One region of the Streptomyces sp. NPDC001927 genome, then DNA from elsewhere that is predicted to be linked to it. Evidence: riboswitches for the same ligand, from Rfam matches in the RefSeq annotation. Region 1 holds a riboswitch; the other holds the start of a gene.
What was found. A riboswitch is a leader RNA that binds a small molecule or an ion and turns the genes downstream of it on or off. The one in region 1 is predicted to bind cyclic di-AMP.
Positions count from the first base shown of each region.

Region 2: linked by a shared signal. The riboswitch ahead of ACWCO8_RS04130 (M23 family metallopeptidase) and the one ahead of ACWCO8_RS13755 (M23 family metallopeptidase) in region 1 are both predicted to bind cyclic di-AMP.

Region 1 is NZ_JBSFEN010000004.1:674,115-681,619, reverse strand. Features, by position in the region: gene ACWCO8_RS13765 (PrsW family intramembrane metalloprotease) at 1-941, shown strand, start outside; gene ACWCO8_RS13760 (aldo/keto reductase) at 954-1,910, opposite strand; gene ACWCO8_RS13755 (M23 family metallopeptidase) at 2,091-3,179, opposite strand; cyclic di-AMP (ydaO/yuaA leader) riboswitch at 3,191-3,338, opposite strand; gene ACWCO8_RS13750 (PP2C family protein-serine/threonine phosphatase) at 3,575-4,732, opposite strand; gene ACWCO8_RS13745 (MerR family transcriptional regulator) at 5,100-5,840, opposite strand; tRNA gene ACWCO8_RS13740 (tRNA-Met) at 6,008-6,081, opposite strand; gene ACWCO8_RS13735 (rhodanese-like domain-containing protein) at 6,144-6,623, opposite strand; gene sigJ (RNA polymerase sigma factor SigJ) at 6,958-7,505, shown strand, end outside.
Region 2 is NZ_JBSFEN010000001.1:1,064,915-1,072,419, reverse strand. Features, by position in the region: gene ACWCO8_RS04145 (DNA gyrase/topoisomerase IV subunit A) at 1-2,383, opposite strand, end outside; gene ACWCO8_RS04140 (M16 family metallopeptidase) at 2,698-4,059, shown strand; gene ACWCO8_RS04135 (M16 family metallopeptidase) at 4,086-5,453, shown strand; cyclic di-AMP (ydaO/yuaA leader) riboswitch at 5,677-5,842, shown strand; gene ACWCO8_RS04130 (M23 family metallopeptidase) at 5,856-6,641, shown strand; gene ACWCO8_RS04125 (GntR family transcriptional regulator) at 6,820-7,505, shown strand, end outside.

The DNA of each region.
Region 1 (7,505 bases):
GGATCGCGACCGCCACCGCCGACCCCGCCTCCGCCGAGTCCTGGGGCGCCACGGTCGTCGCCCCGGTCGTGGAGGAGAGCGCCAAGGCCGCCGCGATCCTGCTGATCTTCCTCTTCCGCCGACGGCACTTCACCGGCCTCGTCGACGGAGTCGTCGTCGCGGGCTTCACCGCCACCGGCTTCGCCTTCACCGAGAACATCCTCTATCTCGGCAACGCCTTCGGAGAGGACCAGGACCTCGGCTCCGGCGGCCTCGGCTCGATGACCGCGGGCACCTTCTTCGTACGGATCGTGATGTCGCCGTTCGCGCATCCGCTCTTCACGGTCTTCACCGGCCTCGGCTTCGCCTTCGCCGCCCTGGCCACCTCCCGGCGGAAGTTCCTGCGGACCCGCCGGATCCTGCTGCCGCTCGCCGGACTGCTCCTCGCCATGCTCATGCACGCGCTGTGGAACGGCTCCGCGACGATCCTCGGGCCGCTGGGCTTCATCCTCGTCTACGGCATGTTCATGGTGCCCGCCTTCGGCCTGCTGACCTGGCTCGCGATATGGAGCAGGCAGCGCGAGCTGCGCACGATATCCGGGCAGCTCCCGGCGTACGCGGCGGCCGGCTGGCTCTCACCGGCCGAGCCGCTCGCGCTCTCCTCGATGCGCGCCCGCTCGGTCGCCCGCGACTTCGCCCGCCGTACGTACGGCGCGGCCGCCGCCACGGCCGTCGGCGAGTACGAGGCGTTCGCGACGACCCTCGCCTTCCTGCGCCACCGCGCCCAGCGGGGCGCGCAGGTCCCCGACTTCACGGCGCGCGAGCAGGAGCTGCTCCACCACCTCTGGCAGCGCAAGCCGGTCGCCTCGCCCGCGCTCACGTACGCGGCGCGGGCGACGGGCCGGGTGTGGGCGCCGCCGCAGTACCTCGACTACGGCGGCTACAACCCGTACCAGAGCTAGGGGCTCCGGTCCTCAGACGGCGTCCGGCTCCGAGGCCTCCGTCAGGAGCGTGAGCTCCGCATCGGTCAGGCGGAGGTCGGCCACCGCCACCAGGGCCGGGAGCTGTTCGACCGTGCGGGCCGAGGCGATCGGGGCGACGACGGTCGGGCGGGAGGCGAGCCAGGCCAGGGCGACGGTGGCGACCTCCGCGCCGTGCGCCTCGGCCACGGTGTCGAGCGCGGCGAGGATCCGCCGGCCCCGCTCGGTCTTCGCGTGCTCGGCGGCGCCCTCGGCGCGGACGCTCTCGACGGTCTTCCCGGCGCGGTACTTGCCCGTGAGGAAGCCGGACGCCAGCGCGAAGTACGGGACGGCGGCGAGCCCGGCGCGCTCGGTGGTGGCCAGGAGTTCGCCCTCGTACGTGTCGCGCGAGAGCAGGTTGTAGTGCGGCTGCAGGGCGACGTAACGGGCGAGGCCCTCGGTCTCGGCGAAGTCGAGGGAGGCCTGGAGCCGGTCGGGCGCGATGTTGGAGGCGGCGACGGCCCGCACCTTGCCCTCCTTCACCAGCTGGTCGAGGGCGGTGACGATCTCCTCGACCGGGACGGTCGGGTCGTCGAAGTGCGAGTAGTACAGGTCGATGTAGTCGGTCCCGAGCCGGCGGAGCGACTCCTCCACCGCGCCCTTGATCGTGGTCGCGGCGAGGCCCTTGTACCGGGGGTGCGCGCCGACCTTCGTGGCGATGACGACCTCGGAGCGATTGCCGCGCGAGGCCAGCCACTTGCCGATGACCGTCTCGGACTCGCCGCCCTGATTGCCCTCGGCCCAGGCGGAGTACATGTCCGCGGTGTCGACGAAGTTGCCGCCGGCGGCGGTGTAGGCGTCGAGGACCGCGAAGGACTGCTCCTCGCTGGAGGACCAGCCGAAGACGTTGCCGCCGAGCGCGAGGGGGAAGACGTTCAGTTCGGAAGTGCCCAGTGGGCGCAGTGAGGTCATGGGACGGTACAACGACCGCACCGGGTACGGGTATTCCGGCAGCCCTGACGTGGGGGGGGTTACGCCAGGGCTGCCGGAGTCGTGAGGGCTCGGGAGGTCCTCGGACCGCGAGGCCGTTGGGCCGCCGGGTCCTTGGACCGCGAGGCCGTCGGGCCGCGAGGCCCTTGGACCGGGAAGCCCTTAGACCGAGAGGCCCTTGTTGCCCAGCCAGGCCGCCGGGTCGATGCCCGAGCCGCCCGCGGTGTGGACCTCCAGGTGGAGGTGCGGGCCGGTCACGTTGCCGGTCGCGCCCACGCGCCCGATCGTGTCGCCGGTGCCCACGGTCTGGCCGACGCTCGCGGTCATCGAGGACAGGTGCGCGTACCAGATCTCCGTACCGTCCTCGAGTTCGAGGACGATCCGGTAGCCGTACGAGCCGGACCAGCCGGCCGACTTGATGGTGCCGCCGTGCACGGCCTTGACCGGCGTGCCGGTCGGCGCCGCGAAGTCGAGGCCCGTGTGCTGGCCGGAGGACCACATGGAGCCGGACTGGCCGTACGTGGAGGTGATCGTGTACGAGGAAGTCGGCAGCGAGTAGCTCGCGGCGAGCTTCGCGAGGCGCTCCGCCTCGGCCTTCGCCGCAGCCTCCTCCTCGGCCTTCTTCTTCGCCGCGGCCGCTTCCTTCTCGGCCTGGTCCGCCTTGGCGGCGGCCTCGAGGGCGGCCTTCTCGGCGGCGGCCTTCTCCGCAGCGGCCTTCTCGGCGGCGTCGGCGGAGGCCTGCTGCTGCTCGGCCTGCTGCAGGATGCGGGCGCGCAGCGCCTCACCGGCATCGGCGGTCGAGGCGGAGGCGGACTGGCCGCTTCCGGCCTTCTCGACGCCGTCGGCCGGCAGGGCGAGAGTGGCCGTGAGCGGCTGCGGGTTGGTCGTACCGGAGTCCGAACCGCCGTCGGAGATGAACTCGCCGACACCGGGCAGCTCGGAGGCGTCCGGCAGGTTGAGGTCGGGCAGCGATATCGAGACCGGGGGCTTCTCCTTGGCGGTCGCCATGCCGCCCGCGCCGACGGCCGCGATGACACCGACGCCGAGGACGGTGGAGGAGCGGGCGAAGCCGGAGCGCTGCTTCACGACGCGGTGGCGGCCGCCCGAACGGGCCTGCTGGCGCAGGGAGTCCTCGGTCGGGTTCCACTCCCCCAGCGTCGTCGCGTTGTCGTCCGTCCCGGCGGCGCCACGGGCGCCGAACGCGTTGAACCCATCGGAAAGACCGTCGGGGGCAGGGCTGTTGGACGCCACGGAGGCGTGCTCCTTTCCTTCCTTCTCGCCTACCGGGTTAGCTGACGGGTTCGGAGCAGGAAGGTCTCCTACGGGCGGTTCCGCACGGATGCGGAGGTGCCCGATTCACCCCAAGTAGTGGTTCCCCGGTTCCCTTTCAGGATTCGGCGCACGCGCACGGTGCCGTCTCTTGCGACGGCTGGGACGACCGCGCTGCGTTATCGAACGTTAATAGACACGAGGGCCGGATTCCAAGCCGTTCCGGTTGATCATTCACGAGATTGAGCTGGTACAGCCCGATTTGATCCCGCTTCAGTACGGAGTCTTACCGCCACCCCAGAACTGATGGTTCGTCAATTGTTATCGGAGCGGTACGCCTCCACTACACAAGGTCACCACATGCGGAACGACGTGCTTCACGGCACGACGGGCATCGTCCGGCGCCGCTCCGGCTGCCCCGCTCCCGGCCGGCTCACGGCGAGCAGCGCCATGTCGTCGGTGGAGCCCCCGCCCGTGTACCGGCGGACGTCGTCGACGAGCGCGTCGAGCATCTCCTCCGGCCCCGGGAAGATCCGCCCGGCGAGCCGCTCGGCCGGTTCGTAGAAGGCCCCGGAGGCGTCGCGCGCCTCGGAGAGCCCGTCGGTGTAGAGGAGCAGCGTGGCGCCCGGCGGGTACGGGGCCTCGTCGGCCCGGTCCGGCCAGGCGGCCAGCTCGCCCATGCCGAGCGGCAGCGCGGGCTCGGTCGGCTCCAGGTGGGTCAGGCCCCCGTCCGCGTACAGCAAGAGAGGCTCGGGGTGGCCCCGGTTCACGACCCGTACCCGCCCGCCCCCGCGCGGGATCTCCGCCAGGACGGCCGTGGTGAACCCCTCGAAGGCGTCGAGCCCGGAGCGGCGGGTGCCCTCGCGGGCCAGCGCTCGTTCGAGGCGCTGGGCGACCCCCTCCAGCGAGGCCTCCTGCTCGGCCGCCTCCCGGAAGGCGCCGATCACGACAGCGACCGCCTCGACCGCGTCGAGCCCCTTGCCGCGCACGTCCCCGACCACGAGCCGTACCCCGAACGGCGTGTCCTGGACGGCGAACAGGTCCCCGCCGATGAACGCGTCCGCCTGCGCGGCCTCGTACCGGGCCGCGACCTGGAGCCCGCCGATCCGCTCGGCGGGCGTCGGCAGCACGGCCTTCTGCGCGGTCTCCGCGATCACCCGCGCCGAGGCGAGCCGCTCGCCGCTGCGCCGCACGACCCGGTTGATCAGCAGGGCGAGGGCGGAGACGGTGACGACGGTCAGCGTCTCGGTGAGGGCGGGGATGTCGTCGGCGGTGCCGTTGTAGACGTGCAGGCCGATGCCGGCGAGGACGGCGGCGATGCCGGTGAGCAGCGTCGTCAGCATGGAGAAGAACGGGGCGGCGATGAGCGGCGCGGCGGAGAACATCGGGGAGGCGGTGTACGCGGCGGGGGTGGCCAGGTCGAAGACGATCCCGCCGAGGATCACCAGCGGCGGCAGGGCCCGGATGAAGCGCCGGGCCCGCTCGGCCCGCCGGCGCGGGGCGCGCGGGGAGAGGCCGTTGCGCGAGCCGTACATCGGTCCGTTCGCCCGGCCGGACGCCTGCCCTTGAGTCCGTCCGTTCGCCCGTCCCCGAGCCCTTCCGTGCCCCCGTCCCCGAGCCCGTCCGTTCGCCCCGCCGTTCGCCGCGCCGTTCGCCCGCCCGTTCCCCGGTCCCTGATCGCGCTGCCCGTTCACCTGCCGTTCAGCCCGCCCCTGCCCCCGGTCCGGCCCTCGTTCCTGCCCCTGCCCCTGGCCCTGCCCCACCTGTGCTCTCCTGCCCGGTCCGTACACGGCGCGGCGACGGACGGTACCGCGCCCTCCCCAGGGTGGCGGGAGCCGCGCCGCTCTGCGACCCCCGCTCGGCCATGTGGGGGACGCGAGGTCACGGACCGCACAGCAGGCGCTACAGATTCCGCTCCGCGTAGACCTTCATCGCGTCCCGTACGAGAACGGCGGTGCCCTCGCCGTGCTGGTCGTAGTTGACGGTGAAGCGCGGGTCGTCCACGTACATCTGGCCGAGGCCGGTCACGTACTCCTTCGTCGGAGTCGTCGTGATCGACAGCCACTCGACGTGGCGCCGCGCGATCGCCTGGACCTCGTCGCTGTCGGCCGCCAGGCCACGCCGCGCCGCCGCGCCGAAATCGCGGGCGATCCCGGCCTGCCGGTCCATGAACTCCTGCTTCTCCTCGGCGCTGAGCGAGCGCCACCAGCGGTCGCCCTTCTCGTACGCGTCACGGCCCCAGCGCCGGCTGACCTCCTCCTCGTACCGCGTGTGATCGAAGCCGTCGAACACTTCCTCGGCCATGAGCTCTTCCCCTTTCTCGGTCTTGTGGAGAGTGGTCCGCACGGCCGCGATCTGCCGACCGATCCGCTCCCGCTCCTGTTCCAGCAGGAGGAGATGGGTACGCAGCGCGGCGGACGTGTCCCGCTCGCCTTCGAGGACCTCGGCGATGGCGGGCAGCGAGAGCCCCAGCTCGCGCAGGAGCAGCACGCGCTGCAGCCGCACGAGCGCCGCCTGGTCGTAGTACCGGTAACCGTTGGCGCCGATCCGGCTGGGTTCCAGCAGCCCGAGCTCTCCGTAGTGCCGGAGGGTGCGGCTGGTGGTGCCCGCCTTCTTGGCGATCTCTTGGATCGACCACTCCATACCGAGAACGCTAAATCTTGACGTTACGTAAAGGTCAAGTCGGACAGAAGGCGGAGGCGGAGGGCGGACGGCGGAAGCGGGAAGCGGGAAGCGGGAAGCGGGAAGCGAGTCGGACACGACGAAGGCCCGGATCCAGTGACTGGATCCGGGCCTTCGTTGCTACTGAGTAGCGGGGACAGGATTTGAACCTGCGACCTCTGGGTTATGAGCCCAGCGAGCTACCGAGCTGCTCCACCCCGCGTCGGTGAATATGACCTTACGGCATGGTGAGCCGATCCCCTAATCCGTTTCCCGGCCGCCCTCTCAGCAGCCGCAGTCCTCGGCGTCGACCGGGGCGGTGAGTGGGTCCGCGTCCTTCTTCTCGGGGCCTTCCCACGTCTCGTACGGGAAGCCCTCCCGGACCCAGTACTCGAAGCCGCCGAGCATCTCCTTCACCTGGTATCCCAGCTGGGCGAGGGCGAGCGCGGCGCGGGTGGCGCCGTTGCAGCCGGGGCCCCAGCAGTACGTGACCACGGGGACGGACTTGTCGAGCAGCTGCTCGGCCTGCTCGGCGATGAGCGCGGTCGGCAGGTGGATCGCGCCGGGGACGTGGCCCTGGTCCCAGGACGCGGTCGAGCGGGAGTCGAGGACCACGAAGCCGAGGTCGCCGCCGGCGGCGACGGCGCTCGCGACGTCGGAGACGTCGGCGTGGAAGGCGAGGCTGGCGGAGAAGTACGCGGCCGCGGCCTGGGGAGAGGCGGGCGGGGTACGAAGTACGGCGTTGACCTGCGCGGTTGTCGTCATGCATGAAAATCTACGGTCGAAGATCACGGCGCTGAAGTGGCAAATCCCGGCGGTCCGACCGCTCCGCCGGGGAAATCCGGGCGTGGGGCGGGGGACGACAGGGGATCTCACGCAGCGGATGTTTCGGGGCCGCTTTGGGGCTCCCTCAGGTCCTCTTCGGGGGCTTGTCGAGGTCTCTTCGGGGCTTCCTCAGGTCCTCTTCGGGGTCTCGTCGGGGTCTCTTCAGGGCTTCTTCAGGGTCGCGAGCTGTCACATCACGGGGACGCCGACCGTCATACATATAGAGGGCACGCGGCGATTCCAACCAGTACGGACGAACGAGGGAGACGCACCGATGGACGACGACAAAGACCTCCTGGCCGCGCGCTTCGATGCCGACCGCACCCACCTCAAGGCGGTCGCCTACCGGATGCTCGGCTCGCTGAGCGAGGCCGAGGACGCCGTCCAGGAGGCGTGGTTCAAGCTCAGCCGCTCCGACATCAGCGACGTACGGAACCTCAGCGGCTGGCTCACCACCGTCGTCGGCCGGGTCTGCCTGGACATGCTGCGCTCGCGCGCCTCGCGCCGCGAGGACCCGCTGGAGTACTACGTGCCCGATCCGCTCGTGCGCGGCGCGGACGGCGGCGCGATCGACCCCGAGGAGGAGGCGCTGCTCACCGACTCCGTCGGCCTGGCGCTGCTCGTGGTCCTGGACACGCTGGGCCCGGCCGAGCGGCTCGCCTTCGTCCTGCACGACATGTTCGCGGTGTCCTTCGACGAGATAGCCCCGATCGTGGACCGCACCCCGGCCGCGACGCGCCAGCTCGCCAGCCGGGCGCGCCGTCGGGTCCAGGGCGCGGCGCCCGGCCCGGCGCCGGACATCACGCGCCAGCGCGAGGTGGT
Region 2 (7,505 bases), on a different contig from region 1:
CGGGCAGGTCCACCGGCGTGCCGTTCTCCTGTGCGGCGTACGCCGGGGTGGCGCCCGCCCAGGCCAGGATGAGCACGTCCTCGCCCTTCAGGAACCGCTGGCAGCGCACACCACCGGTCGCACGGCCCTTGCGGGGGTACTGGTCGAACGGCGTCAGCTTCGCCGACGTGGCGGCGCCGTCGTCCAGCGTGCCCGTGGAGCCGGCGACCGTGAAGACCACCGCGTCCGCCGCCGGGTCCACCGCGGTGAACGAGAGCACCTCGGCGCCGTCCGCCAGCTTGATGCCCGCCATGCCGCCCGCCGGCCGGCCCTGGGGTCGTACCTGCGAGGCCTGGTAGCGCAGCAGTTGGGCGTCGGAGGTGATGAAGACCAGGTCCTCCTCGCCCGTCCGCAGCTCGGTCGCGCCGACGATCCGGTCACCCTCCTTGAGGGTGATGACCTCCAGCTCGTCCTTGTTCGACGGATAGTCCGGGACCACGCGCTTGACCACGCCCTGCAGCGTGCCGAGCGCCAGACCCGGCGAGGACTCGTCGAGCGTGGTCAGACAGACCACCGTCTCGTCGTCCTCCAGGGTCAGGAACTCCGCCAGGGGCGCCCCGCCCGCCAGGTTCGGCGCGGCGGCCGTGTCCGGCAGCTGGGGCAGGTCGATCACGGCGAGCCGCAGCAGCCGACCGGTGGAAGTCACCGCGCCGACGTCGCCGCGCTGCGTCGCCGGGACCGCCGAGACGATCACGTCGTGCTTCGCACGCTTGCCGTCCTCGGCGGGGGCCGGGATCTCCGCCGTGGCCGTACGCGCCAGCAGCCCCGTCGAGGACAGCAGCACCCGGCAGGGGTCGTCCGCGACCTCGAGGGACACGGCGGCGACCGAAGCGCCCGCCGACTCCAGCAGGACCGTCCGACGGTCGGTGCCGAACTTCTTGGCCACCGCCGCCAGTTCCGCCGAGACCAGCTTGCGCAGCTCGCTGTCGGACTCCAGGATCCCGGTCAGCTCGTCGATCTCGCCGTTGAGCCGGTCGCGCTCGGTCTCCAGCTCGATCCGGTCGAACTTGGTGAGCCGGCGCAGCGGGGTGTCCAGGATGTACTGCGTCTGGACCTCGCTCAGCGAGAAGCGCTCGATCAGCCGCTCCTTCGCCTGCGCCGAGTTCTCGCTGGAGCGGATGAGGCGGATGACCTCGTCGATGTCGAGCAGCGCGACGAGCAGGCCCTCGACCAGGTGCAGCCGGTCGCGCTTCTTCGTACGGCGGAACTCGGAGCGTCGGCGCACCACGTCGAAGCGGTGGTCGAGATAGACCTCGAGGAGCTCCTTGAGGCCGAGCGTGAGCGGCTGGCCGTCGACCAGCGCCACGTTGTTGATGCCGAAGGACTCCTCCATCGGCGTCAGCTTGTAGAGCTGCTCAAGGACCGCCTCCGGCACGAAGCCGTTCTTGACCTCGATGACCAGGCGCAGGCCGTGGCTGCGGTCGGTGAGGTCCTTGACGTCGGCGATGCCCTGGAGCTTCTTGGAGCCGACCAGGTCCTTGATCTTGGAGATGACCTTCTCCGGGCCGACCGTGAAGGGCAGCTCGGTGACGACGATGCCCTTGCGCCGGGCCGTCACGTTCTCCACCGTCGCGGTGGCGCGGATCTTGAATGTGCCGCGGCCGTTCTCGTACGCGTCCTTGATGCCGGAGAGGCCGACGATCCGGCCGCCGGTGGGCAGGTCGGGGCCCGGCACGAAGCGCATGAGCGCCTCGAGGTCCGCGTTCGGGTGGCGGATCAGGTGCCGGGCGGCCGCGATGACCTCGCCCAGGTTGTGCGGGGGCATGTTCGTCGCCATGCCGACCGCGATGCCCGAGGCGCCGTTGACCAGCAGGTTCGGATACGCGGCCGGCAGCGCGACCGGCTCCTGCTCCTGGCCGTCGTAGTTCGGCGTGAAGTCGACGGTGTCCTCGTCGATGGACTCCGTCATCATCAGCGCGGCGGCAGCCATCTTCGACTCGGTGTACCGCATGGCGGCCGGCGGGTCGTCGTTGCCGAGCGAGCCGAAGTTGCCGTGGCCGTCGACCAGCGGGAGGCGCATGGAGAAGGGCTGGGCCATGCGCACCATCGCGTCGTAGATCGACGCGTCGCCGTGCGGGTGCAGCTTGCCCATGACCTCGCCGACGACGCGGGCGCACTTCACATAGCCGCGGTCGGGGCGGAGCCCCATCTCGTTCATCTGGTACACGATGCGGCGCTGCACCGGCTTCATGCCGTCGCGGGCGTCCGGCAGCGCGCGGGAGTAGATCACCGAGTACGCGTACTCGAGGAAGGAGCCCTGCATCTCGTCGACGACGTCGATGTCGAGGATCCTCTCCTCGAACGCGTCGTCCGGCGGCGGTGTCTTCGTGCTGCGGCGGGCCATCGCGGCTGCGGCTCCTTCACCAACAAGGTTGATCTGACGCGGACCATTGTGGACCGTCCCACCGACAACGCCGACCGCGACCCGGGCGTGAGCGGCGGTCGGGCCTTAGCGGAGCGGTCCGAGCACGGTCCGCGAGCGGTTCGTGAGCCGTCCGCGACCGGGCCGTGAGCGTCCGCCAACGGGCCGTGAATCGTTTCCGCGACGCCCACGCGACCCGGAAGAGGGACGCAGGGAAGCTGTGGGAACTTCGCGAGGGGTCAGTGCGCTTGCATAGGGTGGCAGGACTTTTCCATATCGCGATCGAAGGGACGTACATGCCCATGGGTCACACGGCCACGGCAGAGGCCGGCTCAGGCGGCCTGACAGCGACCGAGCACCGGCTGGCCAACGGCCTGCGGGTGGTGCTCTCCGAGGACCACCTGACCCCGGTCGCCGCGGTGTGCCTCTGGTACGACGTCGGCTCCCGCCACGAGGTCGCCGGCCGCACCGGCCTCGCCCACCTCTTCGAGCACCTGATGTTCCAGGGCTCGAAGCAGGTCCAAGGCAACGGCCACTTCGAGCTGGTGCAGGGCGCGGGTGGCTCGCTCAACGGCACGACGAGCTTCGAGCGCACCAACTACTTCGAGACCATGCCGACGCACCAGCTGGAGCTCGCGCTCTGGCTGGAGGCGGACCGCATGGGCTCCCTGCTCGCCGCCCTGGACGACGAGTCCATGGAGAACCAGCGGGACGTCGTCAAGAACGAGCGCCGCCAGCGGTACGACAACGTGCCCTACGGCACGGCCTTCGAGAAGCTGACCGCCCTCGCGTACCCCGACGGCCACCCGTACCACCACACGCCGATCGGCTCCATGGCCGACCTGGACGCGGCGACGCTGGAGGACGCGCGGGCCTTCTTCCGTACGTACTACGCGCCGAACAACGCGGTCCTCTCGGTCGTCGGCGACATCGACCCGGTGCAGACGCTGGCCTGGATCGAGAAGTACTTCGGCTCCATCCCGTCCCACGACGGCAAGCTGCCCCCGCGCGACGGCACCCTCCCCGACACCATCGGGGAGCAGCTGCGCGAGGTCGTCGAGGAGGAGGTACCGGCCCGCGCGCTGATGGCCGCCTACCGCCTCCCGCACGACGGCACGCGCGCGTGCGACGCCGCCGACCTCGCCCTGACCGTGCTCGGCGGAGGCGAGTCGTCCCGGCTCCACAACCGCCTTGTGCGCCGCGACCGTACGGCCGTGGCGGCCGGCTTCGGCCTGCTGCGCCTGGCCGGCGCGCCCTCGCTGGGCTGGCTGGACGTCAAGACCTCCGGTGGCGTCGAGGTGCCCGAGATCGAGACGGCCGTCGACGAGGAGCTGGCCCGGTTCGCCGCCGAGGGCCCGACGCCCGAGGAGATGGAGCGCGCCCAGGCCCAGTTGGAGCGCGAGTGGCTGGACCGGCTCGGCACGGTCGCCGGCCGCGCCGACGAACTGTGCCGCTTCGCGGTCCTGTTCGGCGACCCGCAGCTGGCCCTGACCGCCGTCAACCGGGTCCTGGACGTCACCGCCGACGAGGTGCGGGAGGTCGCCGCGGCCCGGCTGCGCCCGGACAACCGCGCGGTGCTGGTCTACGAGCCGATCGGTACCGAACAGAGCGACGCCGAGCAGGGCGACAGCGACGAGGAAGAGGGAGCGGACCAGTGACCGACGCTGCCGCGTCTTTGACGAGCATGACGTTCCACCCGCAGCCCGAGCCGGGCGCGGCCAGGCCCTGGGCCTTTCCCGCCCCGGACCGCGGAGCGCTGGACAACGGCCTGACGGTGCTGCGCTGTCACCGCCCCGGCCAGCAGGTCGTGGCCGTCGAGATCTTCTTCGACGCCCCGCTGGAGGCCGAGCCCGCCGGTCTCGACGGTGTCGCCACGATCATGGCCCGTGCCCTCACCGAGGGCACCGACCAGCACACCGCCGAGGAGTTCGCCGCCGAGCTGGAGCGCTGCGGCGCCACGCTCGACGCGCACGCGGACCACCCGGGCGTACGGGTCTCCCTGGAAGTTCCCGTCTCCCGGCTGCCCAAGGCGCTCGGGCTGGTCTCCGAGGCCCTGATCGCGCCGGCGTTCCTCGAGACCGAGGTCGAGCGCCTGGTGAACAACCGGCTCGACGAGATCCCGCACGAGACGGCCAACCCGGCCCGCCGGGCGGCCAAGCAGCTCTCCAAGGAGCTCTTCCCGGCCGAGTCCCGCATGTCCCGGCCGCGTCAGGGCACCGAGGAGACGGTGGCGGCCATCGACGCCTCCGCCGTCCGTGGCTTCTTCCAGACCCACCTGCGGCCGTCCACGGCGACCGCCGTGGTCGTCGGCGACCTGACCGACGTGGACCTGGACAAGGTCCTCGCCGAGTCGCTCGGTGCCTGGACGGGCAACAGCGCGGAGCCCCGGCCCATGCCGCCGATCACGGCCGACGACACCGGCCGTGTGGTCATCGTCGACCGGCCGGGCGCCGTCCAGACCCAGCTGCTGATCGGCCGCGTGGGCGCCGACCGGCACGACCGCGTCTGGGCCGCCCAGGTCCTCGGCACGTACTGCCTCGGCGGCACGCTCACCTCCCGCCTGGACCGCGTCCTGCGCGAGGAGAAGGGCTACACCTACGGTGTCCGGGCCTTCGGCCAGGTCCTGCGCTCCGACGGCGAGGGCCACGGCGCCTCGATGCTCGCCATCAGCGGTTCCGTGGACACCCCCAACACCGGCCCGGCACTTGACGACCTGTGGAAGGTGCTGCGCACTCTCGCCGCCGAGGGTCTGACGGACGCCGAGCGCGACGTGGCCGTGCAGAACCTGGTGGGCGTGGCGCCGCTCAAGTACGAGACCGCGGCCTCCGTCGCGGCGACCCTCTCCGACCAGGTCGAGCAGCACCTCCCGGACGACTTCCAGGCGCAGTTGTACGCGCGCCTGGCCGAGACCGGCACGGTCGAGGCGACGGCGGCCGTCGTCAACGCCTTCCCGGTGGACCGGCTCGTGACGGTGCTCGTGGGTGACGCGGCCGAGATCGAGGAGCCGGTCCGGGCCCTCGGCATCGGCGAAGTCACCGTCGTCACCGGCTGATCGAGCGGCATCGAGCGGCGCACCGCCGCCGAAGCGGAGCGAACGGAGGACCCCGACGTCACGTTACGTCGGGGTCCTCCGCTATGTCCGGATTGGTGGCAAGGGTGGCCGTATGCCCTGTGGCATGTCTTACAAACTGGCGTGTCTGTTTGGTGATTGAAAGACGATCCGCTTAGCGTCGGTCCGGCTGTTCGCCAGTTGCACCCGCCGCGCCCGCGGCATCGGACAGTCATCGCCGAGTCCCCGTCAGGCGCGAGCCTGGGGAGCCGGGGACCCACACGAAGTCCCTGGGGTGAATCGGACGCCTTCGCATCCGTGCGGAGGGGCCCGTAGGAGACCTTCCTGCTCCGAACCCGTCAGCTAACCCGGTAGGCGAGAAGGAAGGAAAGGATCAGCCACTACATGGCGTTCACCCGTGCCACCGGGAAGCATCGTGGTCCGAGCCGTCTGGCGCGCCGCAGCGCCGGCGTCGCCGGCATCGCGTCCCTCGCCACCGCCGGCGTCATCGGCACCCTGGCCTCCCCGGCGCTCGCCGCCGACACGGACGCCCCCTCCCTCGAGGACACCGGCCTGACCCAGGTCGTCGTGGCCGACAACGCCCTCGCCGACAAGATCGACGCCCAGGCCGCCGCGCAGGAGCGCGAGGCCGCCGAGGCGGAGGCCAAGCGTGTCGCCGAGGCCCGCGCCAAGGCGGAGGCCAAGCGCAAGGCGGAGGCCCGTGCCAAGGAGGTCCGCGCGGCCAAGGAGCGCGCCGCCCGTGAGGCCGAGCGCAAGCGCCTGAACTCCTTCCAGCTGCCCGTGGCCGGCTCGTACGTCTCCACCGGCTACAAGACCGGCGGCTCCCTCTGGTCCTCCGGCAGCCACTCCGGCGTCGACTTCCACGCCGCCTCCGGCACCAAGGTCGTCTCCGTCGGCTCCGGCACCGTCGTCGAGGCCGGCTGGGGCGGCGCGTACGGCAACAACATCGTCATCCGGATGAACGACGGCACGTACACCCAGTACGGGCACCTCTCGGCCATCAGTGTCTCCGTCGGCCAGTCCGTCACCCCGGGCCAGCAGATAGGCATCTCGGGCTCGACCGGCAACTCGACCGGCCCGCACCTCCACTTCGAGGCCCGCACCACCGCCGAGTACGGCTCCGACATCAACCCGGTCGCGTACCTTCGCGCCCGCGGCGTGAACGTCTGACCCGACCGGCCGTCGAGGTCCCGCACCGCACGTCAGAAAAGCCCCGGCTCGTACTGAGCCGGGGCTTTTCGCTGACCAAAAGATATCCATGGTTACCGAGGACCCGTCGGAAATACCGCCCCGCTGCAATAGAGTCACCGGACAACCGGTTTCGCGCGTATTAAGGCGGAGGTCGATCATGCGCATTCCCGCGCACTCGGTGTGCACGGCGATCCGGGACGACATCGTCACCGGCGTCTTCGAGCGCGGCAGCCGGCTGACCGAGGAGCAGCTGGCCCGCCGGTACGGAGTCTCCCGCGTCCCGGTCCGCGAGGCGCTGCGCACCCTGGAGGCCGAGGGCTTCGTGATCACCCGCCGGCATGCCGGCGCCCAGGTGGCCGAGCCGACCGAGCAGGAGGCGGCCGACCTCCTGGACATGCGCTCGCTCCTCGAACCGCTCGGCGCGGCCCGGGCCGCGCAACGCCGCACCGAGGCGCACCTCAAGGTGCTGCGCGGCCTGGTCAGACTGGGGCAGGAGCGGGCCAGGCGGGGCCAGGGGGACGATCTGCGCTCGCTCGGCGGCTGGTTCCACGAGACCCTGGCGCAGGCCTCGGGCAGCCCGGCGCTCACCGCCCTGCTCACCCAGCTGCGGCACAAGATCGCCTGGATGTACGCGGTCGAGGCCCCCGCCCAGCCGGTCGAGGCCTGGGCGGAGCACGGGGCGATCGTGGACGCGGTGGCGCGCGGCGACGCCGAACGAGCCCGCGCCCTGACCGCGCTGCACGCCGAGCGCTCCCTGCTGCTGCACCGGCTGAAGCGCCCCGAGCGTCCGCCGCGCGGGCGTGTGAGGACTTCGCAACATGTCGTCAACACCGCGAGCGGCCG